DNA from 3 places in the Nonomuraea sp. NPDC052129 genome. Region 2 is predicted to be linked to each of the others. Evidence: riboswitches for the same ligand, from Rfam matches in the RefSeq annotation. Region 2 holds a riboswitch; each other region holds the start of a gene.
The links. A riboswitch is a leader RNA that binds a small molecule or an ion and turns the genes downstream of it on or off. The one in region 2 is predicted to bind cyclic di-AMP.

Region 1 (6,973 bases), on a different contig from region 2:
GGTGGTGTTGGGGATGGCCATGCACAGGTGGGTGTGCACGATGCCGCCGCCGTGGACCTCGGCGCGCATCCGGTAGGCGTCGGCCAGGTGCGCGATGCGCATGGCCCCGGTGATGCCGCCGCGCAGGCCCGCGCTGGTGCGCACCGCGGTGGCGGAGCCGTTGGCGATGAAGTCGGCGGTGTTCATGTGGGCGCCGTCACTGGTCTCGGCGACGATCAGCGGTACGTCCACCTTCTCGGCCAGGCGCTGGTAGGCGGTCGCGCTGAACTCGCGCATCGGCTCCTCGTACCAGAGGTAGCCGGCCTCGGACAGGACCCTGCCCAGCTTGATCGAGTCGAGCAGGTCGAACCCGGCGGATCCGTCGTACATCAGCGGCACCGAGTCGCCGACGTGCTCCCGCAGGGCGGCGCACAGGGCGATGTCGCGGTCGACGTTGCCCCAGGCGTGCAGTTTGATGGCCGGATAGCCCAGCTCCAGGCATTGGTCGGCGGTGTCCAGGTACTCGCTGATGGTGGCGAAGGTCGCGGTGGAGGCGTACGCGGGGATGGCGGAGCGGTACCCGCCGAGCAGCCGGTGCACCGGCAGCCCGGCCGCCTTGCCCGCGATGTCCCACAGCGCCACGTCCACCAGGCCGTGGATGTAGAGCGGCATCTCCTCGATGCGGTCCAGTTCCCAGACGCGGTGCCACAGCCACTCGCGCTGCAGGGCGTCGGCGCCCAGCAGTTCGGCGCGGAGCCGCCGGTCGACGATGTCGGCCAGGATGACGCCGCGCTGGCTGTAGGCGTAGCCGACGTAACCGTCGTCGGTGGACAGCACGAGCCAGCCACCTGTGTGCGCGGGCTCGGACCCCGGCAGACCGTCGCGCCAGCGGAAGGCCGGCGTGACGGCGGGCCGCGCGCACAGAACGACGTCGACAGCGGTGATCTTCACATTCACTCCGTTGCGGTTTCAGTTCTTGACGGCGCCGTCGAGCAGCCCGCGCACCAGGTGGCGCTGGGCGAACAGGAAGACGAGCGCCACGGGCACCACGGTGAGCACACCCGTGATCGCCGCTTCTGGCCGGTGGATGGGCAGATCGCTACCGCCCAGCGCGGGGTTGAGCGCCGGTGAGCCGGAGATGAGCACGCCGAGCCCGACCGGGAGGTTGAAGGTCTCGTCGTCGCCGAGCATCACGAACGGCAGGAAGTAGTTGTTCCAGTTGCCGATGAAGGCGAAGAAGGTCAGCAGCGCGATCAGCGGCTTGCCCAGGGGCAGGGCGACCCTGGCGAACAGGGCGGCCTCCGAGCAGCCGTCGATCCTGGCCGCCTCCAGCACCTCGCGCGGCAGCAGGGTGGAGAAGTAGATGAAGGCGAGGTAGACCCCGAACGGGTAGAGACCGGCGGGCAGGATCACCGACCAGGCGGTGCCGGTGAGCTGGACCGCGTTCACCTCCAGGAAGAGCGGCAGCACGAGCGCGGCGGGTGGCACGATCATCGCCAGCAGCGTGGAGAGGAGGATGACCCGCCGCCCGGCGATCTTCGTCGCCGCCAGCGCGTACCCGGCCAGCAGGGACGTGGTCACCGACAGCAGCACCGCGCCGCCGGTGTAGAGCACCGAGTTGCCGATCCACTGGTAGATGACGCCGTCGTTGAAGGTGGTCAGGTTCCGCCAGGCGGTCAGGTAGCCGCCGAACGAGCCGAAGGACAGCGGATGCCCGCCGGTGATCTGGGCGTCGGACTTGGTCGGCGCCAGCACCAGCCACACCAGCGGCAGCGCGCAGGCCAGGGCCACCAGGCCGAGCACGACGGACAAGGACATCCGCCACACCCACGCCCCGCCGAGCCGATCGGTCATCGGTCGACCTCCGTCTCGAAGAACTTGGCCTTGAACACCAGGAAGCAGGCGGCCACAGTGCAGAGGGCCAGCAGCATCAGGCACAGCGCGGCGGCCGCGGCGAAGTCGCCGTTGTCGAAGGCGAACAGCAGGCCCAGCTGGTTCAGCGACCAGGACTTGGAGCCGGTGAAGGCCACGCCGTACAGCAGTTGCGGCTCGATGAAGATCTGCAGCCCGGCGGTGAAGGCCAGAATGACCATGTAGACCACGTACTTGGAGATGAGCGGCAGCTTGATCCGCAGGGCCGTCTGCCACCAGGTGCAGCCGTCCATCCTGGAGGCCTCCAGCACCTCCTGCGGCACTCCCTGCAGGGCGCCGTACATGATGACCACCCACTGACCGAACCCGGTGGCGAAGGCCATCAACGCGAAGATCACCACCAGGTGCGCCGGTTTCAGCACGTCGTTGCCGGTCCGCAGGCCCATGCCGCTCAGCAGGGGCGCGAAGGGGCTGAGCGCGGGCTGGAGCATGACGTACCAGAGCAGCACACTGGCCGAGCCGGTGACCGCGCCCGGCAACATGTAGACCAGCCGCAACGTCGTGCCGTACAGGGGACGCTGGTCCTGGACGAACAGGGCCAGCAGCAGCACGCCGATCACCATGACCGGCAGGTACAGCGCCATGAACAGCGACACGTTGCCCACCGCGGGCAGGAACCGGAAGTCGGCGGTCGCGTTGACATAGGCCCGTGGGTCGCTCAGGGACTCGTAGAGCGCGTACAGGATGGGGCCGATCCCGAAAACCACCAGCAGGATCAGGTACGGGGCCACGCACAGCCAGCCGAACAACTTACCCGACGTCATAGCCCTGGGCCTTCGCCAGGTTCACCAGCTCGGTCTGCAGCGCGTCCAAGCCGGCCCCGACGGTGCCGCCGGAGCGGATCGCGGGGACAACCGTCTGGGTGAAGGCCCCCTCCACGTCATAGCGGGTGGGCTGCTGCACCGGGTTGACCTTGGCCGCCTGCTCACGCATGACCGGGAACGGGTCGGCGGCGTAGAACGGGTCAGCGGCCAGCCGCTTGGCCCACGCGTCGGCCGAGGGGCCGTAGGCGGGGTAGGTCGGCGCGCTCTTCTGGTAGCCGGCGTCGGTGGTCATCCACTGGATGATCTCGGCGGCGCCCTTCATGTTCTTGGAGTGGCGGGAGACCAGGTAGACGCCGCCGCCCGCGCTGCCGGACCAGTTGGTCGTCTCGCCGTCCCAGGACGGGTATGGTGCCGCGGCGATCTGGCCGTTGGGAGTGGCGAACAGGTCCTTGGGCTTGAACAGGTAGTCGCCGAGCCAGGAGGCGCCGGGCAGCATGAGGACCTTGCCCTCCTTGCCCAGCTTGGCCATCTCCGGGTCGAAGAGCCCCGCCTTGGTGACCGATCCGTTCTTGATCAGGGGGTCGAGCACGTCCGCGACCCGGGTGCACTTGGCGTCCTTCAGGTTGATGTGCACCTTGTCCGGCCCGGTCACCTGCTGGATCGGGCAGCCGCTGGACCAGAAGTAGTCGTAGTAGGTGAAGAAGCTGCCCGCGCTGCCGATGACATAGCCGGGGTGCTCCTTGGCCACCCGCTCGCCCAGCGCCCGGTAGTCGGTCCACGTCTTGGGGAGCTGGTAGCCGAAGCGCTCCATGAGCGGCTTGTTGTACCACAGCACGGTTTGGGCCAGGTCGTTGCGCAGGCAGTACAGCTTGCCGCCGACCTCGCAGGGCGCGTTGGCCGTGCCGAAGTCCTTGCGGATCTGCCCGGGCAGCAGCGAGTCGAGGGGCTGGGCGTAGTTCAGCTTCCCGGCGAACTGGGAGACCACGTTGGGCTGCCCCGCGAAGACGACGTCCGGCCAGCCCTTGCCGGTGCGGTTGAACAGCTGGATCTTCGTCAGCAGGCTCTGCCCGTCGTAGGTCTCGACCTTCATCTTCAAGTTCGGGTGGGTCTTCTTGAACTGCTCGAATCCGGCCAGCCGGGTGGGGTCACTCCACACCAGTAGCGTCGCGTCGCGGTCCTCGGTGATGGCCCCGCCGACGGCTGCGGGCGTGCTGGACGAACAGGCGGTGAGCAGGGCGCCTGCGAGGCACGCCGTTATGGGGATGCGAACTCTGATCACAGCTGGCCTCGACATAATCGTGTACGATGTTTGAAGTCAGATGTTGCATGCACGTTACGCCGACGTCAACCCCATGTGCCGCTAGGGTGGAACGCCAGGAGGCTTGGATGACCGACTCCCCGAGGCTTGGATGACTGACTCCCCATCGCCAGAACTGGCGCTCCCACGGCGGCAGGTGCTCGCCGACGACGTCTACGACGTGTTGCGAGAAATGCTGCTCAGCGGGCACATTCCGCTCGGCAGCCGGGTCAAGATCGATGCTCTGGCCACGCAGCTCAAGATCTCCAACACGCCGATCCGCCAGGCTCTGGGGCGGCTGGAGGCGGACGGGCTGGTCAGCAAGCATCCCTACCGCGGCTTCGTCGCCGCCGACCTGCCCGACCGCAAGACGATCTCCGACCTCTACGAGTGCAGGCTGCTGCTCGAACCTCCCACCGCGCGCCGCGCCGCCGAGGAGTTTCGTACGGAGGACCGGGCGTTCCTGCGCCGGCAGGTCGACGTGCCGGGCGGCGACCTCGCCGTGCTGGCCAAGGCCGACGAACTCCTGCACGGCAAACTCGCCCAGATGTCGGGAAACCTGGTCGTGGCCGAGACGCTGGAGCGGTTGTTCGTCCGTTCGCGCGCTTTCCGGATCTTCTACGCCAGGGAAGGCGCCGCCGAGCTCACGCGCGACGAGCACGAGGCCATCGTGCGGGCGGTCGTGGCGGGCGACGGCCCGGCCGCGGCGGACGCGATGACCGCCCACCTGCGGTCGGCGGGGCAGCGAATGCTCGCATCACTGCCGTGAGGCTCACAGCCGTGAAACTCACGGCCGGACGCCTGAGGTTCGCGGCCGGGCTCACTGCCGTGAGATTCGCGACCGGGTACTGAGCCCGGGTACTGAGGCTCGCGGCCGGGTGCTGAGGCTCGCGGCCGGGTGCTGAGGCTCGCGGCCGGGTGCTGAGGCTCGCGGCCGCGAACGCGTTCTGTGCGGGTCAGGCGGCGTAGTGCGGGTAGCCGTAACCGACGACCTGAGAGGTGGGACGGACACGCTGCTCGACCTTGCCGTTGCCGGTGTTGCCCTCGATCGTGGAGATCGTGCCGTCGCCGTTGTCCTTGACCACGAATCCGACATGGCTGATGGAGCTCAAGTCCTTGCTGCCGCTCCAGGAGTAGAAGACCACGGCGCCGGGCTTGGCCACGGTGCCCCAGCGGTGGTTGGCGGCGAACCACTTGGCGTGGGCGACGGTGTAGGCGTCCCAGCCGATCTGGGGGCGGGCGCCGCTCTCCTCGCCGACCCAGGAGACGAACATCGAGCACCAGGCGGCGTTCAGGTAGTCCTGCCTGCTGCCGCCGTCACGCTGGACGGTTTCGGCGGCGCGGGGTGAGTTCACGTACCACTTCTGGAACTTGGTGCCGCCGCCGTTGGCGTCCTCGGACGTGCCGACCTGGGCCTTGGCCAGGTTCAGGACCTGCTGGGCGGTGACGTTCACCTGGGCCTCGCCGTTCCTGCCGCCCTGCGCGGAGGCGGGGGCGGCCTGAGCCGCGATGGGGGTGTGCCATGCGGGGGCCGTGGCGGCGTTCGCAGCGGTGTGGGCGCCGAGGGCGGCGGCGGCGATGGTCGCGCCGAGCGCGATCTTGGCATAGTTGATCTTGGGGGTGCGGATAATGGTGATTACTCCTTGCTTCCATTCCGCTTACCGGGTTAGCTGACGGGCTCGGGCGTGGAAGCTGCCCTACAGCACGTTGACGTGCCGATTAGCCCCGATCGAGACATGGGTCCCCGGTCCCGCGCACAGGCGGGTTCAGCGGTCACAGGTGATTGCCTGTGATGCATGTGATGGGTATGACGTCCGTACTCGGACATTGGCGGCGCGGCCAGAGGCATACTCGCTGTCTAGGCCAGGCGCACAGAGGGGTCTAACGCACCCCTGACCTGGGTAATTCCAGGCAATGAAATCGCCACGCCCAGCACGGCCGGCTCGTCGATCCGTCAAGTAGCGGGGGTACCTTGGTGAAGTCGCGCCAGGGCGCATCTGGAAAAGGTTCGCGTACGGTCTGTCGAATTCGCCTCGCCTGTCCGATGTAGAGGCGTACCGACCGGACAGACAGCCAAGGAGACCCTCATGGCGATGACGGCCGCGGCGGACGCGGGCCAAACGGACGCGGGCCAAACGGAGGTGGGACGGGCGGAGGCGGGTCAGGCGGTGGCCGACGCGCATCGGCGGGAGTGGGCTTTCGTGCTCGCCGCGACCGTGCGCGTCGCGCAGATCTGGACCTGGCCGAGGAGTGCGTTCAGGAGGCGTACCGGGTTCGACTTGCGCTGCCACTGACAGAAGACACCGGACCCGCCCGGCCGCCATGACCTCCGGGTCACGCAGCCGGCCGGTACTTGCCGATCAAGAGGCGAAGGGCCTGCACGCATCCAGCTTCGGCCTCGCGGTACACCTCCATCGCGTTCCTGGCAGAGGATATGGCTCCTTGACGTTCCTCTTCCCACTCACGCGCTTCACGGCCGAAGCGCCGAGCGGCGGCCATGCTGGATGAGTCCGAAAGACGCCCGGCAAACGATTCCACCGCAGATTCGTCGAGCCCACGCCAGTCGCCGCCGCCCTGCGGCCGGGGCTCGGCCAGGAGAGAGAGGAACATCTGGACGGCCGTCTCATGTTCCTTGTTCGCGTGGTCGGCCCAGTGCCTCGCGTTGACTACCTGGGCTCTGGCCAGCGACGCTTCATGTGAGAATTCGAGAAGAATGTCTCCGCAGTCACGATAGATGTCGGCGATCCTGCCGGTCCGGGCACTCATCTCCACGAAAATCTCATGGAGCCTCGCGCCGTCGTCATCTTTCGCATACACGCCTCGGCTCGTGTAGAGCAGAGCCCTGATCCGGGCGTCGTACTCCGCGACCCGCTTCACCGCATCTTGCAGCTGTCCGGCAAGCGACGCAACCTCGACCTGGTTCGCCGGCAGGGGGTCATCTGTCAGATCCAGCGCGTGCCAGGGAAAAGTGAACGTGGGCAGCCCAACGGCCGACCATCCC
Region 2 (6,973 bases):
GGAGAACGACCACCCCCCACGGCACGCAAGAACCTGCAGGTCTACGTCTCGGCGTTGCGGCGGAGATTCGGGGACCGGATCTCCTACCAAGGCTGGGGATACCGGCTCGACGCCGGGCCGGACGAGCTCGACCTCCTCAGGTTCCGGCGACTGGCCGGCGCCGGCCGGGACATGCGGCGCAGAGGCGACGCCGAGGCCGCGTTGACCGCGCTCGACGACGCCCTGCGCCTGTGGGGCGGCCAGCCGCTCGCGGAGTTCTCGGGTGTCGCCTTGGTCGATGAGGCGGTCGGCAGATTCACCGACCTGTACCTCACGGTCAACGAGGACTGGGCGGAACTCGAGATCGAGCGGGGCGGCCACGTCGAGGTGCTGAACCGGCTCGACGACCTGGTGCCCTTCTTTCCCGCGCGAGAGCGGCTCGTGGCGGCGAGGATGACCGCTCTCGCCGGTTGCGGCCGCGCGCCGGAGGCGCTCTCGCAGTTCGAGACCGTACGCCGGCATCTCGTGGCCGAACTCGGCATCGACCCCAGCCCCGTACTCAGGAACCTCTACGAGGAGATTTTCCAAGGGCAGCTGGCCAGGGCCGATCCTTAACCGCTCGCATGGTCCGGCCATACCGCTGATTAAGCAGACGCTTCTAGCTTGCACACAGAGGTGCTTTCACCAGAGGCGCCTCTGGCCAAGGCGATCCGAATCGGGACTTGCTATGGATCTTGTTTTCGACGATCTGATAACTGATCGCGACACGCGGCTGATCGTCCTGCTGGCCAGGGGATATACGACGACAAGAATCGCCCGCGAGCTGAAACTCAGCCGATATACGGTGGCGGAGCGGATCAGCAAGCTCCTCGACCGATTCGCCTGCAGTAACCGGAGCCAGCTCGTGGCGTACTCCTATGCCCACAAGCTCCTGGACGTCGGCATCTGGCCACCGGGCGCATCCGAGCCGCTTCCTTGAGGAACCCGGCTGCTCCCAAGGATCGTCGTGGGAGCCGCGTCAGAACATGCCGTGTGGCACCTCCGCCGGTTCGGGGACCGGCTGGACCACGTCCCAGTGCTCGGCGATCAGGCCGTCTTCGACCCGCCAGAAGTCCACGACCGCCAGGCCGCGCCCGCCTTCCCGGGGGATCAGGTGATAGTGCATCACCACGAGATCGCCTTCCGCCACGACCCGCTTGAGCTCCAGCCGGGAGGTGGCCAGCGGGGAGTCCCTGATGAAGTCGATGAAGGCTTGCCTGCCCGATGGGTTGCCCGGGCTGTGCTCGATGAAGTCCTCGCTCAGGAGCGTCTGGAGCACCTCGATGTTGCCCGCGGCGAACTCCGCGAAGCCGGACATGATCAGTTCTTTGCTGCTCGTCATGGGAGAACGCTGACAGCGGCCGCGGGGTGGTGTCGATTACCTGGGATGTACTTTCCCCCGATGCTCGGGCGAAGAAGCAACTCGGGTTGACGATGAATGAAACGGGTGGCTGCTGTGCTCGCCGCGCTGGCGGTAGGTGCCGGGGTGATGACCGGGACCGGGGTCGCCGGCGCCGAGACCGCCTGGTCACCCTTCAGGATGTGCGCATGCACGGCATCTTCGGCCGCCTGCCGAACGCCTGCGTGGAGAACGCGGTGAACACCTACTTCGGCGACGGCACCCTGCCCGCCGCCGACATCACCTGCCACGCGGACTGAACATCAGGATCTGTTCCGAGAGGTGCCACAGCCTTGGGCCCGTAGGATGACCGGCTGGACCTGATCGCTGTCCAGCTGGGCCAGCGTCAGCCCCGTACGACACGAGAGGCACAGCACCATGGCGAACCGGGACGCCACCGCACTCGATGACCCGGTGGGCGCATCACTGCGCGGTCACCACGCGCACCATGCCCGCCTACTCGGCGGGGCGGCCACGTACCAGCCGGATGTCGCGACCTTCTCCGCGGTGACCGCCGACCCGGATCCGCAGGAGTGGGCCGACCTCGCCCGGCTGCTCGGCCGAGGCGAGCTCGCCGACATGTTCAGCTGCGCATCGGTGCCACCGCCGGACTGGGAGCCGGTCTTCGTCCTCGAAGGCCGCCAGATGACCTGGTCCGGCGGCAGCCGCCGCCCTGCCGAGACCGGCACCGAGGTGGTCGAACTCGGCAGGGACAGCGTGCCCGAGATGCTCGACCTCGTCGCGCGGGCCAAGCCGGGGCCGTTCTGGCCGCGTACTCGCGAACTCGGCACCTATCTCGGCGTCCGCGACAACGGCACCCTGGTGGCGATGGCGGGTGAGCGACTACGGCCGCCGGGGTGGACCGAGATCAGCGCCGTCTGCACCGCCCCCGAGGCACGCGGGCGAGGCCATGCCGCCCGCCTGGTCAGTGCGCTCGTCGCGCGGATCGTGGCTCGTGACGAACGGCCCTTCATACACGTAGCCGAGGCGAACACCGGCGCGATCGCCCTCTACGAGCGGCTCGGCTTCGAGACCCGCAAGCCCGTGACCTTCCGGGGGTTCCGCACGCCGTGACGGCTTCCGTCACTGAGCCGGGGCGCTACCGTACCTTGATCCGCAGGGCCCCCGCCGTTGGCCACAGGCCGGCGGTGAGCATGGTGGTCTTGCGTTGCTCGATGGAGAGCCGCACGCCCTTGGGGTCCGGCCGTACGGCGCCCGCGAAGGAGTCCCTGCGCCAGTCGGAGAGCTTCTCCTCCTTGACCACGTCTCCGGTGTGCGGTGCGTGCACCATGTATCCGGGTCTCGAGATCATCCCCACGTGCCCGAGTCCGTGGAAGAAGACCAGGTCGCCTGGCTTGAGGTGGGCCCAGGAGATCTTCTTGGAGAACGCGGCGTACTGTTCCGTCGTGGTGCGCGGCAACTCGATCCCGGCGTGTTTGTACGCCTTGAGCATGAGCCCGGAGCAGTCGTAGCCGCTGTCGCTGGTCCCGCCCCAGACGTACGGGATACCGCGCTTCTTCATGGCGAACTTGAGGGCGACCTTCCAGGCCGGAGTGGTCTGGCTCGTCTGCTGGACGGGCTTGCTCTCGGTGCCGGCAGGGGTGGTGGGGCCGGCAGGGGTGGTGGGGTCGGCGTGAGCTGGAGCGGCCAGAGTGAGCCCGGCGACGGCAGCCGCCAGGCAGATGGCGAGGGGAGCCACTGCTGTGTCCTTCCATACGGCCTACCGGGTTAGCTGACGGGCTCGGGCCTGGAAGTGGCCCTACGGCGATGCCGATTCGCCCCAGAGGGAACTTGGGTCCCCGGCTCCACGCAGGTGAGTGGATTAGGCGGGACGAACACTAACAAAACGGTCAAAGACTTGTAAACTGCCTAAAATCGGGCGTCAACCAGGCGGGCATGACATGACAGGTAATCGACACCACCCCGGCGGGCCAGGTAGAACCGGCCGGTATGAACATGGATCAGCCGATAGGGGAGTTGCTGCGGGACTGGCGGCACCGACGCGGGCTCACGCAGCTCGACCTGGCCCTCCAGACCGACGTGTCCGCGCGCCACGTCAGCTTCGTCGAGACCGGGCGGACGATCCCCAGCCGGTCCATGGTGCTGCGCCTGTCCGAACAGCTCGAGGTGCCGCTGCGCGCGCGCAACCGGCTGCTGCTCGCGGCCGGGTACGCGCCCATCTACCCCGAGCGCCCGCTTGACGACCCCGATCTGGGCAAGGCGCACGAGGCGCTCCAGCGGATCCTGCGCGGGCACGAGCCGTATCCGGCGATGGCCCTGGACCACCGGTGGAACCTGCTGCTGGCCAACGACGCCATGAACGTCTTCCTCGACGACGTGGCCCCGGCCCTCCTGGAGCCGCCGGTGAACATGATGCGGCTTGGCCTGCACCCGGACGGGTTCGCGCCGCGGGTGCGGAACCTGGCGCAGGTCCGCGGCTTCCTGCTGCCCCGGCTCGCCAGGCAGGTCGCCCGTGCGGGGGATCCGGAGCTGAGCGCGCTCTACGAGGAACTGCTGGCCTATGGAGACGATGGCGAGGCGCCGCTGCCCGACCCCGCCGACATCGCGCTGCCCGTACGGATCACGCATCGGGGGGACGAGCTCTGCTTCTTCAGTACGATCACGACGTTCGGCGCGGCATTCGACATCACGCTCGAAGGGGTTGCCGTCGAGGCGTACTTCCCCGCCGACGACGAGACCACCCGGCTGGTCGGGAACCGTTGACGCCGCCGCCGGGTGGCGTCAGTACGCGGCGGTGAACCTGACCCGGTGGTGCCCGGGCCGTTCCGCCTCGTCCAGCAGTACGACCGCGAGGTCCTCCATGGAGATCGCCGAGTTCCCCTCGGCGTCCAAGAGCAGTTCGTCGGCGCCCAGTCGGTAGACGCCGGTACGCTCGCCCGGCGCCAGCACCGCGGCCGGACTCAGGTACGCCCAGTCCACGCCGGTCTCCGCGCGGCAGGCTTCGAGCTGGTCGTTGCAGGCCAGCGCGATGTCGCGGTAGGCGTCGGACATGAAGCGCGGGTCGTCGAGCACGGTACGCCCGCCGGACCCTGGAACGGTCAGCCCGGCCGCCCCGCCGACGAGCAGCAGCCGGACGCCGGTCCCCGCGAGCCCCGCCAGCAGCGCCTTGGCGGTCGTGACGAGATCGTGCTCGCGGCCGGTGGGCGGGCGGGTCGCGCTGATCACGAGGTCCTGACCGGTGCCGAGCCTGGTCACGTCCTCGACATGGGCGGCGTCGCCGACCTGGGGATGGGCGCCGGGGTGCAGTGACGGGAAGCGGGCCGGGTCGCGTACCACGGCGGTGACCTCGTGGCCACGGGACAGCGCCTCGGCGACCACACGAGCGCCGACGCTGCCCGCCGCTCCGAACACGGTGATGCGCATGATTTCTCCTTGATCGGCAGTGAGGGATGTGAGGGATGTGAGGGATGAGAGGGTGCGGATCGGACGGTCAGGGCGTGGGGATCAGCCGGTCACGAGCGGGCGCGTCCGCCTGACCCGGCGGCTTCTGCTCTGGGCCGCGACGAGGGCGGCTGGTCTGGGCCGCGATGAGGGCCGCCACGACGACGAGCCCGCCCACGATCTGGGCAATGGTGAGCGACTGGCCGAGGGCGAGCCACCCCAGCGCGGTGGCGACCAACGGGCTGAGCAGGCCGAGGAAGGTGACGTGGGTGGGGGACAGGGCGCGGATCCCCCGGAACCACAGCGAGTAGGCGACGGCCGAGCCGATGACGGCGAGGTAGGCGTACCCGGTCAGGTTCGCCGGGGTCAGTGCGACGGGCGGCGGTCCTTCGACGAGGAGGGCCACTGGGAGCAGCAGCAGGCCGCCGGCCACCAGCTGCCAGCCGGTGGTCGCGAGCAGGGGCGCCGGTGAGGTCCACCGCTTGCTGAGGACGACTCCGGTGGCCATGACGATCGCGCCCCCGGCCGCCGCGGCGATGCCGACGGCGTCCAACCGGGCGTCGGCCCGCAGCACCAGGAGGCTGACACCGGCCACACCCGCCACGGCGGCGATCGCCGTACGCGCGGACAGGCGCTCGCCGAGCAGGCCGGAGGACAGGCCGGCGGCCAGAAGGGGCTGCACCGCGCCGATGGTCGCGGCCACCCCGCCGGGCAGCCGGTACGCGCCGATGAACAGCAGCGCGAAGAACAGCCCGATGTTGAGCGCGCCGAGCGCGAACGCGCGCCACCACCACACCCCTTGCGGCAGGCGCCGGGTGAGCAGGAGGAGCAGCAGCCCGGCGGGCAGGGCCCGGACGACCGCGGCCAGGAGCGGGCGGCCGGGCGGCAGCAGTTCGGTGGTGACGAGGTAGGTGGTCCCCCAGATGGCCGGGGCCAGCGCGGTCACCATGATCAGGGCAAGTCGATTTCTTAGCACTAAGACAATGTATCTCACCGCTAAGACATCCGATAGGGTGGGATTGTGACTGATCATGTTGACCGGGTGCTGGAGCAGTGGGCCGAGCAGCGGCCTGACCTGGACGTGTCGCCGATGGCGATCATCGGGCGGCTGTCACGGCTGTCGCGGCTGATCGGCACGGAGCTGACCCGTACGTTCAGCGCTCACGGGCTCGACTCGGCGTCGTTCGACGTGCTCGCCACGCTGCGGCGCAATGGGCGGTCGTTGACCCCGGCCGAGCTCATGAAATCGGCCATGGTCACCTCGGGGGCGATCACCCAGCGCCTCGACCGCCTCCAGTCCCGGGGCCTGGTGTCCCGTACGCCCAGCGAGAAGGACGGCCGAGTCGTGTATGTCGCCCTCACCGAGGAGGGCCGGGAGCTGATCGACCGGGTGCTGCCCGATCACGTCGAGACCGAGCGCCGCCTGCTCGCCGCGCTCTCCGAGCCCCGGCGCGCCGCCCTGGCCGGCGAGCTCAAGGAGCTCCTGGAGTCACTGGGCGACAGCCTGGACTGAACGGCGTACACCGCCTCCCGGGGGATCGCTCGGACGGGCGGGGTGAGAGTGCCCAGAAGGGGTGGGACGAGGGGCTCGCACGGGCGGGAGGAGAGTGCTCAGACGGGTGGGACGAGGGTGAAGTATCGGTCGAGCACGGCCCGGTCGCCGTGCACGTCGAGCCGCTCGTACGGGATGCGGTGCCACAGGAACAGCATGAGGTCCGACGCGGTCCCGACCACCTCCACGTCACAGCCGCCCGATTCCACAAGACTCACGTCGGCGCCTTCTACGAGGCTCGCGTCGGTCTCGTCCACGAGGCTCACGTCGGCCCCGTCGAAGCGGACCATCCACCGCCCCGGCCCGTCGCTCTGCCGGAAGCCGTACGTCTCTCCCGCTCCGGGCGGCGCCGCCGTCAAGGCCCGCCGGGCCGGGGCCATCACCTCGAACGTCTGCCCCACCGCGTCGGCCGCCAGCTCCGCGTCCATCGGCCCGGCGATCCCCGCCACCATTTCGGCGTCCCAGCGGTGGATGGCCGCCTCGATCGTCTGCATCCGCAACCAGAACCGGACGCTCTGCTCACCCGACCACGTCCACACCGGCACACCCGGATCCGTGGTGGCGAACGCGGCCTCCAGCTTGGCGGCGCCCTCCGCGAACCA
Region 3 (6,973 bases), on a different contig from region 2:
CGCCGGACCAGCGGCAGATGCTCGGCGACCAGAATCCGGATCAAGGCTCCCACCTCCGTCATCCCCCAGAGTGATCGCCCGACCGCGTACTGTCAACGGAATGTGGCGCTGCGGCAAAGGGTGCGCAAGCCATCGAGGTGTGATGACTTCGACTACTCTGGGGGCTGTCGGGACCTTCTGTCTGCCCTGGAGCGGGACTAGATGAACTGGCTTTACCTCGCGGGGATCGTAGTCTTCCTGATCGGGCTGATGGCGTCTGTCGCGTTGCACGAGCTCGGTCACTTCGTGCCCGCCAAGATCTTCGGTGTCAGGGTGCCCCAGTACATGGTCGGCTTCGGCTCGACCGCCTGGTCAATCCGGCGAGGTGAGACCGAGTACGGCATCAAGTGGATCCCGCTGGGTGGCTACATCCGCATGATCGGCATGCTGCCGCCACGGCCCGGCGACGATCCCACCAAGCTCAGAGGTTCCTCCACCGGCCCGTTCCAGGGGCTCATCGAGACCGCCCGCGACGCGGCGCAGGAAGAGGTGCGGCCGGGCGACGAGGAGCGGGTCTTCTACCGGAAGAAGTGGTGGCAGAAGGTCATCATCATGTCCGGCGGCCCGTTCATGAACTTCGTGCTGGCCTTCATCCTCTTCTCGGTCCTGCTCGTCGGCATCGGCCTGCCCGCGCTGACCCCGGTGGTGTCCCCGCAGACCAACACCTGCGTGATCCCGATCAGCGAGCAGCGCACCGACTGCCGCGCCTCCGACCAGCCGACGCCCGCCGCCAAGGCCGGCATGAAACCCGGCGACCGGCTCGTCTCCTTCGGCGGCCAGAAGATCGCCTCCTGGGACGACGCAACCCGCCTGATCCGCTCGCACGGCGCCGGTCCCGTCGCCGTCGGCATCATCCGCGACGGCAAGCCGATGACCCTCAACGTGACGCTCATCGCCCAGGACCGGCCGTCGCCCACCGACCCGAAGAAGATCGACAAGAACGTCGGCTTCCTCGGCGTCATGCCCACCGAGGTCATGGAGCAGCAGAGCCTCGGCGTCGTGATCGGCTACATGGGCCAGCTCACCGGCCGGGTGGCCGACTCTCTGCTGAACCTGCCGCAGAAGATGGTCGGCGTGTGGCACGCCGCGTTCTCCGGCGACAAGCGCGACCCCGAAGGCCCGGTCGGCGTCGTGGGCGCCGGACGCATGGGCGGCGAGATCCTCTCCTCCGACCTGTCGGGCGAGAAGAAGGTCGCTTTCCTGGTGAACCTGCTGGCCGGGTTCAACCTGGCGATCGGCATGTTCAACCTGATCCCGCTGCTGCCGCTCGACGGCGGCCACATCGCGGGCGGCCTCTGGGAGGGCCTCAAGCGCGCCTACGCCCGCGTCACGCGGCGTCCCGAGCCCGCGTACGTGGACATCGCCAAGGTGCTGCCGCTCACCTACGCCCTGGCCTTCGTCATGATCATCATGGCCGGCCTGCTCGTCTACGCCGACCTGATCAACCCGCTCACGCTCACCGGCTGACCGTCGCAGAGCACCCCCCTCACGAACTTCTCCAACGCCTTCGAGAACACCCGCCCCACGTCGATCTCGGCGTCCCCACCGGTCGGCGGGCTGCCCCCTCAGCATTGCTGTGAGCTAGATCACAGTTGAGGTTGACCTTGGGTCAGGGTGGAAGCTCGGCGCAGCGGCACGACGCCGCCCCGGACATAACACACTCGAAGGATCGAACCACCATGACGATCACCCTTTCCGACCAGGACAAGAGCACCCTGAGGACTGCCGCGTACGGCGCCGTATCGCTGATGGCCGCCGCCGGCGCCGCCGGCAAGCCCCACAAGATCGCCGCCAACGGCAGCATCGCGCTGGGCTCGGCCACCGGTCTGATCGGGCACGTGCTCGCCGACTACCCCAAAGGCAAGGACCTGGCCGGCAAGTCCGTGGCCGAGATCGCCGACCGCGTGCTGCCGGCCCTCACCGCGGCCATGAACCTGTTGAAGAAGCAGGACCCGGCCGAGGCCGACAACTTCCGCGGCACCGTTCTCATCGCTGTCGAAACCGCCCAGATTCACCAGGACCAGCCGAGCCCTGCCGCGGCCGAGATGGCCCGCAAGATCACCGCAGCCCTCGACGCCGCCAGGGTAGCCGCTGCCGACAACGGTGCGGCTGTCAGGCAGGATCGCCCGGAGCTGCGGAAGGCGATCGAGGCGATCGTCGATTCCGGATTCGTCGGGGTGTCGCTGCGCGTGCACGATGAGCGGGGCGACTGGGCCGGCAGCGCCGGGGCGGCCGAGCTGGGCGGGACCGCCAAACCGCCGATCAACGGACATGTCCGGATCGGCAGCACCACCAAGACCTTCACCGCGACCCTGGTGCTGCAACTGGTGGCCGAGGGCAAGATCGAGCTGGACACCTCGGCGTCGCACTACCTGCCCGAGTTCGGGCTGGACGAGCGGATCACGGTGCGGATGCTGTTGCAGCACACCAGCGGGGTGTTCAACTTCAGCGGCGAGGTCTACGACGACGGGACGGTCGTCATGGGGATCCCCATCCCCTACGGCACCACGGGCAAGGAGTGGGTGGACAACCGGCTCAAGACCTACCGGCCGGAGGAACTGGTACGTCTGGCGTTGTCCAAGCCGGCGCGGTTCAAGCCGGGCTCGGGCTGGAGCTACTCCAACACCAACTACGTGCTGGCCAGGCTGCTGATCGAGAAGGTCACCGGCCGTTCGGTCGCCGAGGAGCTGCGGCGGCTGATCCTGGAGCCGCTCGGGCTGTCGGGCACCATGGTGCCCGACGCCTCGCCGGAGATCCCCGCGCCGCACGCCCACGCCTACTACCGCTACGAGGACGCCGGCGAGCAGAAGACGATCGACATCACCCGCCAGAACCCCTCATGGATCTCCGCCGGCGGTGACATGATCTCGACCCTCCAGGACCTCCACACGTTCATCTCCGCGCTGCTGGGCGGCAAGCTCATGCCGGCCCCGCTGCTGGCCGAGATGTGCACCCCGCGCCCGACGGGCATCCCGAACATGGACTACGGCCTGGGAGTGTTCGTGGTGACCACGGACGCCGGTACGGTCATCTCCCACAACGGCGCCGCCGTGGGTCACGCGGCGTTGATGTCCAGCACACCCGACGGCAGCAAGACCCTCGTCGCCGCACTGAACTGCGTGGACGACGCCGACCTGTCCATCGCGGCGGCATTCCAGAACGCTCAGCAAAGGCTGCTCAACGAGGTGTTCGGCGGTGGGCAGGCCGCTCCGGCTTAGTCGCCGAGCTCGAGCACAAGGCAGATTTTGCAGCTGACAGGATTTGGCAGATGAACGGAGTCACGATCGGGCAGGCGGCGGCATTCGTCGATGTCACGGTGAAGACGGTGCGGCACTACCACAAGCTCGGCCTGGTGAAGGAGCCGGAACGCGACAGCTCCGGCTACCGGAGATACGGATCGGCCGAGTTGCTGCGGCTGGTGCAGGTCCGGACGCTGGCCGCCGCCGGGGTGCCCTTGGCCGAGATCGGGCCAATGATCGACGCTGACCCCGCGCGGTTCGCCGCCGCGCTCGCCGACGTCGAGCGGCAGCTCGACGAACGGATCGCGGAGTTGATCGCGCGGCGTGACACGCTGCGCCGGCTCGCCGATGGTGACCGGGCGCTGCTGCCCGACCGTGCTGTGGCGCTGCTGGAGCGGCTTTCCGGCCTGGGCTTCTCCGCGGCGGAGGCGGCGGCCGCGAGGGAGGGCTGGGTGCTGGCCAGGGCCCTGGTCCCCGAGGGCTTCGACGACTACCTCACTCATGTCGAGGACGCCCTCGAAGACACCCGGTTCGTCGCTTTGATCAAGCGCGGCGCCGAAGCCGCGGGCTGGGAACCGGACGACCCGCGCATCGCCGAGCTCGCCACCGCCATGGCCGACCACTTCCTCGCCAATCCCGCACACCTGCAGATCGTGACCGGCCTGCAAGCCCGCACGGATGCCGCGACCCGATACGAGCTGATCGCCCACCACGGCGAAGAGCAGGGATCGGCCGCGGCCCAGGGAATCGCGCTCGTCGAGGCCAAGCTCCGCGCCGCCGGCATCCACATCCCCAGACCAGGCACCCACTGACCGCGCCGTGCCCCGGTCCGGGCGCCTAGCTCTAGAACATCGAGATGTGCACGTGGTCGAAGTGGTTCTGGGTGATGCTGCCGCGGTCGGACATCGAGCTCCACCCCGAGCCCTGGTTGATGCGCTGCTTCCAGATCACGTACTTGACCCCGAGCTTGTCCTTGTTCTCCAGCGCCCAGGCCGCCACGCGGTCGCCGAGTGCCTGATTGGCGGAGCTGGGCATGCTGCCGCCGGTGCTCATCATGAAGTCGCACGCGCGCCCCAGCGGGTGCTCGCCGCCGCCGCCGTCCGAGCGGAAGCAGCCCACCTCGTACGGCAGCGCGAAGTCCTTCTGGATCAGCCCGCGGATCACCCGCATCCGGGCGGTGATGTTGTCGGTGCCTGAGGGCAGTTCGGGCGCCCAGCTGCCGTCCGAGCGGCGGCCGGGGCCGAACGGGATGAGGCCCTTCAGCTTCTTCTGGATGTCCTTGATGACGTCCTGCGCGTCGTCGCGCTGCTTGGCCACGTTGGCCGCGTCCTCGCGGATCTTCGCCTCGAGGGCGGTCGCCTGGTCCGCGGCCGCCTTCTTCTCGTCCCGGGCGGTGGCCACGCCCTGCACGATCGCCTGTTGCTCGGCCGCGAGGTGGTCCAGCAACGCCGCGCTGGAGGCATCGGTCGGCAGGGTGAGGTTCGGCAGCGCGCCGGTGCCGTTCTGGTACTGCAGGCGCGCGAGCTCGGTGACGCGTTTCTGGGCGGTGATGAGCTGGGCCTCCGCCGTGGCCAGCCGGTTCTTGGTCGTTTCCGAGTCCTGTTTGGCCTTGGCGAGTTCGACGCGCTTGAGGTTGTAGGTCTCGATGAGCTTGTCGACCTTCTTGTCCAGCTGCTTCAGCTCCGCGCGGAGCTGGGCCTCGCTGGGCTTGGGGGCGGCAGCGGCGGGCGTGGCCGTGAAGGCGCCGAAGGCCATGGAAGCGGTGGTGATGAGAGCGATGGCGAGACTCGAGGGGGACGCAGCCGCCACGAAGGGTTCCTCTCCCTATGCCGGCCGGGTTAGCTGACGGGTTCGGGCAGGGAGATGCCGCCTTACCACCTGAGTGGATTCACCCCAAGACGCGATGGGTCCCCGGCTCCCGGGCCACGCACCCGGGATTAGGCCAGCACCGACCGTTTCGGTCGGCGCTGAAAAGGGATATTAGTGGTAAAACCAAGGTCATGCGACTCCAAGCGGCAACCAATTAGAGATCTACCTGTGATTTAAGCATGCGTGCGGCTTCCTCCGGCAGGACATCGTTGACGAACGCGCCCATGGCCGACTCCGAGCCCGCCAGATACTTGAGTTTCCCGGGCGCCCGTCTGATGCTGAACAGCTCCAGGTGCAGATAGGCCAGGTCACGATCCTGCCGCACTGGTGCCTGGTGCCAGGCTGAGATGTACGGCATGGCGACGCCGAACAGCCCGTCGAGCGCCCGCAGTACGGAGGTGTAGAGCGGGGCGAAGGCGGCGCGCTCCTCCTCCGACAGCGCGGCCAGGTCCGGCACCTGCCGGTGCGGATACACGTGCACCTCGAACGGCCACCGGGCGGCGGCCGGCACGAACGCCGTCCACAGCTCGTTGGCCGCCACCACGCGCACCCCGGCGGCCCGCTCGGCCGCCAGCACGTCGGCGAAGAGGTTGCCGCCCCGATGCCGGGCGGCCGCGCCGAGCTGGAGTTTGGTCCGCGGGGTCACGTACGGGTAGGCGTAGATCTGCCCGTGCGGGTGCGGCAGCGTGATGCCGATGTCCTCGCCCCGGTTCTCGAAGCAGAACACCTGCTCGACACCCTCGATCGCGGACAGCTCGGCCGTACGGTCGGCCCACGCCTCCATGACCAGGCCCACCTGCTCGTCGGAGAGCCGCGAGAACGACGACGAATGCTCAGAGGTGAAGCACACCACCTCACACCGCCCCACGCCCGGCCGGACCTCACTCAGCCCCCCGACATCCCCATAAGTCCCGAAATTTCCGGAAAAGGAGGGGAAGCGGTTCTCGAACACCGCCACGTCATAGTCGTACGCCGGGATCTCCGAAGCCCTCGTCTCGGACGACGGGCACAGCGGGCACTCGTTGGCCGGAGGCAGGAACGTACGCGTCTGGCGGTGCCCCGCCATCGCGATCCACTCCTCGGTGAGCGGATCGTAGCGCAGCTCCGACGCCATCGGCCTGGGGTCGAGCGCCCGCCGGTCGATCGCGCTCCGGTCGGCGTCGTCGCGCCGGTCGAAGTAGATCAGCTCTCGGCCGTCGGCCAGGTGGGTGATGGTGCGTTTCACTGCGAGTCCTCCGCGATGATCAGTTCGCCGGCGCGTTCGCCCAGCTCCATGCGTGCTTCCTCGGGTAGCCCCGCGTCGCTGATGACCGCGTCTGCCTCGGTCAGATCGGCGATCGTGCTGATGCCGACCGTGTTCCACTTGGTGTGGTCGGCCGGGATGACCAGCCGGTGCGCCGCGTGCACCAGCTCCCTGTCGGTCTCCGACTCCAGCAGGTTGGGCGTGGTGAACCCGGCCCGCACGCTCATCCCGTGCACGCCGAGGAACAGCGTGTCCACGTGCAGCCGCCGGATCGCGGCCACCGCGACCGGGCCGACGAGGGCGTCGGACGGCGTGCGTACGCCGCCGGTCAGCACGACCGTGCGGTCGGCGCGCGGGTTGCGGTGGAAGACGTCGGCCACCGGGATCGAATTGGTGATGACCGTGAGCTCGGGCACCGAGATGAGGTGGTGGGCCAGGGCCCAGGTGGTGGTCCCGGCCGACAGGGCGACCGCGGTGCCGGGCCGGACGAACTGGGCGGCGCGGCGCGCGATGGCCTCCTTCTCCTGCTGCTGGCGGGCGGACTTGGCGGTGAAGCCCGGCTCCTCGGTCGAGCCGGGACCCA

Region 1: it holds a riboswitch for cyclic di-AMP, as region 2 does, so the genes downstream of both, AB0L53_RS03330 (CHAP domain-containing protein) here and AB0L53_RS19150 (C40 family peptidase) in region 2, are expected to answer to the same signal.
Region 3: it holds a riboswitch for cyclic di-AMP, as region 2 does, so the genes downstream of both, AB0L53_RS32895 (hypothetical protein) here and AB0L53_RS19150 (C40 family peptidase) in region 2, are expected to answer to the same signal.

The regions. Positions count from the first base shown of each region.
Region 1 is NZ_JBFAVX010000001.1:718,833-725,805, reverse strand. It holds gene AB0L53_RS03355 (enolase C-terminal domain-like protein) at 1-930, opposite strand, end outside; gene AB0L53_RS03350 (carbohydrate ABC transporter permease) at 949-1,833, opposite strand; gene AB0L53_RS03345 (sugar ABC transporter permease) at 1,830-2,675, opposite strand; gene AB0L53_RS03340 (extracellular solute-binding protein) at 2,662-3,954, opposite strand; gene AB0L53_RS03335 (GntR family transcriptional regulator) at 4,085-4,741, shown strand; gene AB0L53_RS03330 (CHAP domain-containing protein) at 4,929-5,426, opposite strand; cyclic di-AMP (ydaO/yuaA leader) riboswitch at 5,613-5,754, opposite strand; gene AB0L53_RS03325 (hypothetical protein) at 6,060-6,266, shown strand; gene AB0L53_RS03320 (tetratricopeptide repeat protein) at 6,307-6,973, opposite strand, start outside.
Region 2 is NZ_JBFAVX010000007.1:241,391-248,363, forward strand. It holds gene AB0L53_RS19125 (BTAD domain-containing putative transcriptional regulator) at 1-594, shown strand, start outside; gene AB0L53_RS19130 (LuxR C-terminal-related transcriptional regulator) at 707-958, shown strand; gene AB0L53_RS19135 (nuclear transport factor 2 family protein) at 998-1,360, opposite strand; gene AB0L53_RS19140 (alpha/beta hydrolase) at 1,453-1,677, shown strand; gene AB0L53_RS19145 (GNAT family N-acetyltransferase) at 1,796-2,491, shown strand; gene AB0L53_RS19150 (C40 family peptidase) at 2,517-3,116, opposite strand; cyclic di-AMP (ydaO/yuaA leader) riboswitch at 3,120-3,256, opposite strand; gene AB0L53_RS19155 (helix-turn-helix transcriptional regulator) at 3,368-4,141, shown strand; gene AB0L53_RS19160 (NAD(P)H-binding protein) at 4,160-4,801, opposite strand; gene AB0L53_RS19165 (EamA family transporter) at 4,869-5,795, opposite strand; gene AB0L53_RS19170 (MarR family transcriptional regulator) at 5,841-6,332, shown strand; gene AB0L53_RS19175 (maleylpyruvate isomerase family mycothiol-dependent enzyme) at 6,431-6,973, opposite strand, start outside.
Region 3 is NZ_JBFAVX010000017.1:223,161-230,133, forward strand. It holds gene AB0L53_RS32875 (response regulator transcription factor) at 1-44, opposite strand, end outside; gene AB0L53_RS32880 (site-2 protease family protein) at 202-1,506, shown strand; gene AB0L53_RS32885 (serine hydrolase domain-containing protein) at 1,719-3,257, shown strand; gene AB0L53_RS32890 (MerR family transcriptional regulator) at 3,308-4,090, shown strand; gene AB0L53_RS32895 (hypothetical protein) at 4,122-5,087, opposite strand; cyclic di-AMP (ydaO/yuaA leader) riboswitch at 5,092-5,232, opposite strand; gene galT (galactose-1-phosphate uridylyltransferase) at 5,302-6,372, opposite strand; gene AB0L53_RS32905 (DeoR/GlpR family DNA-binding transcription regulator) at 6,369-6,973, opposite strand, start outside.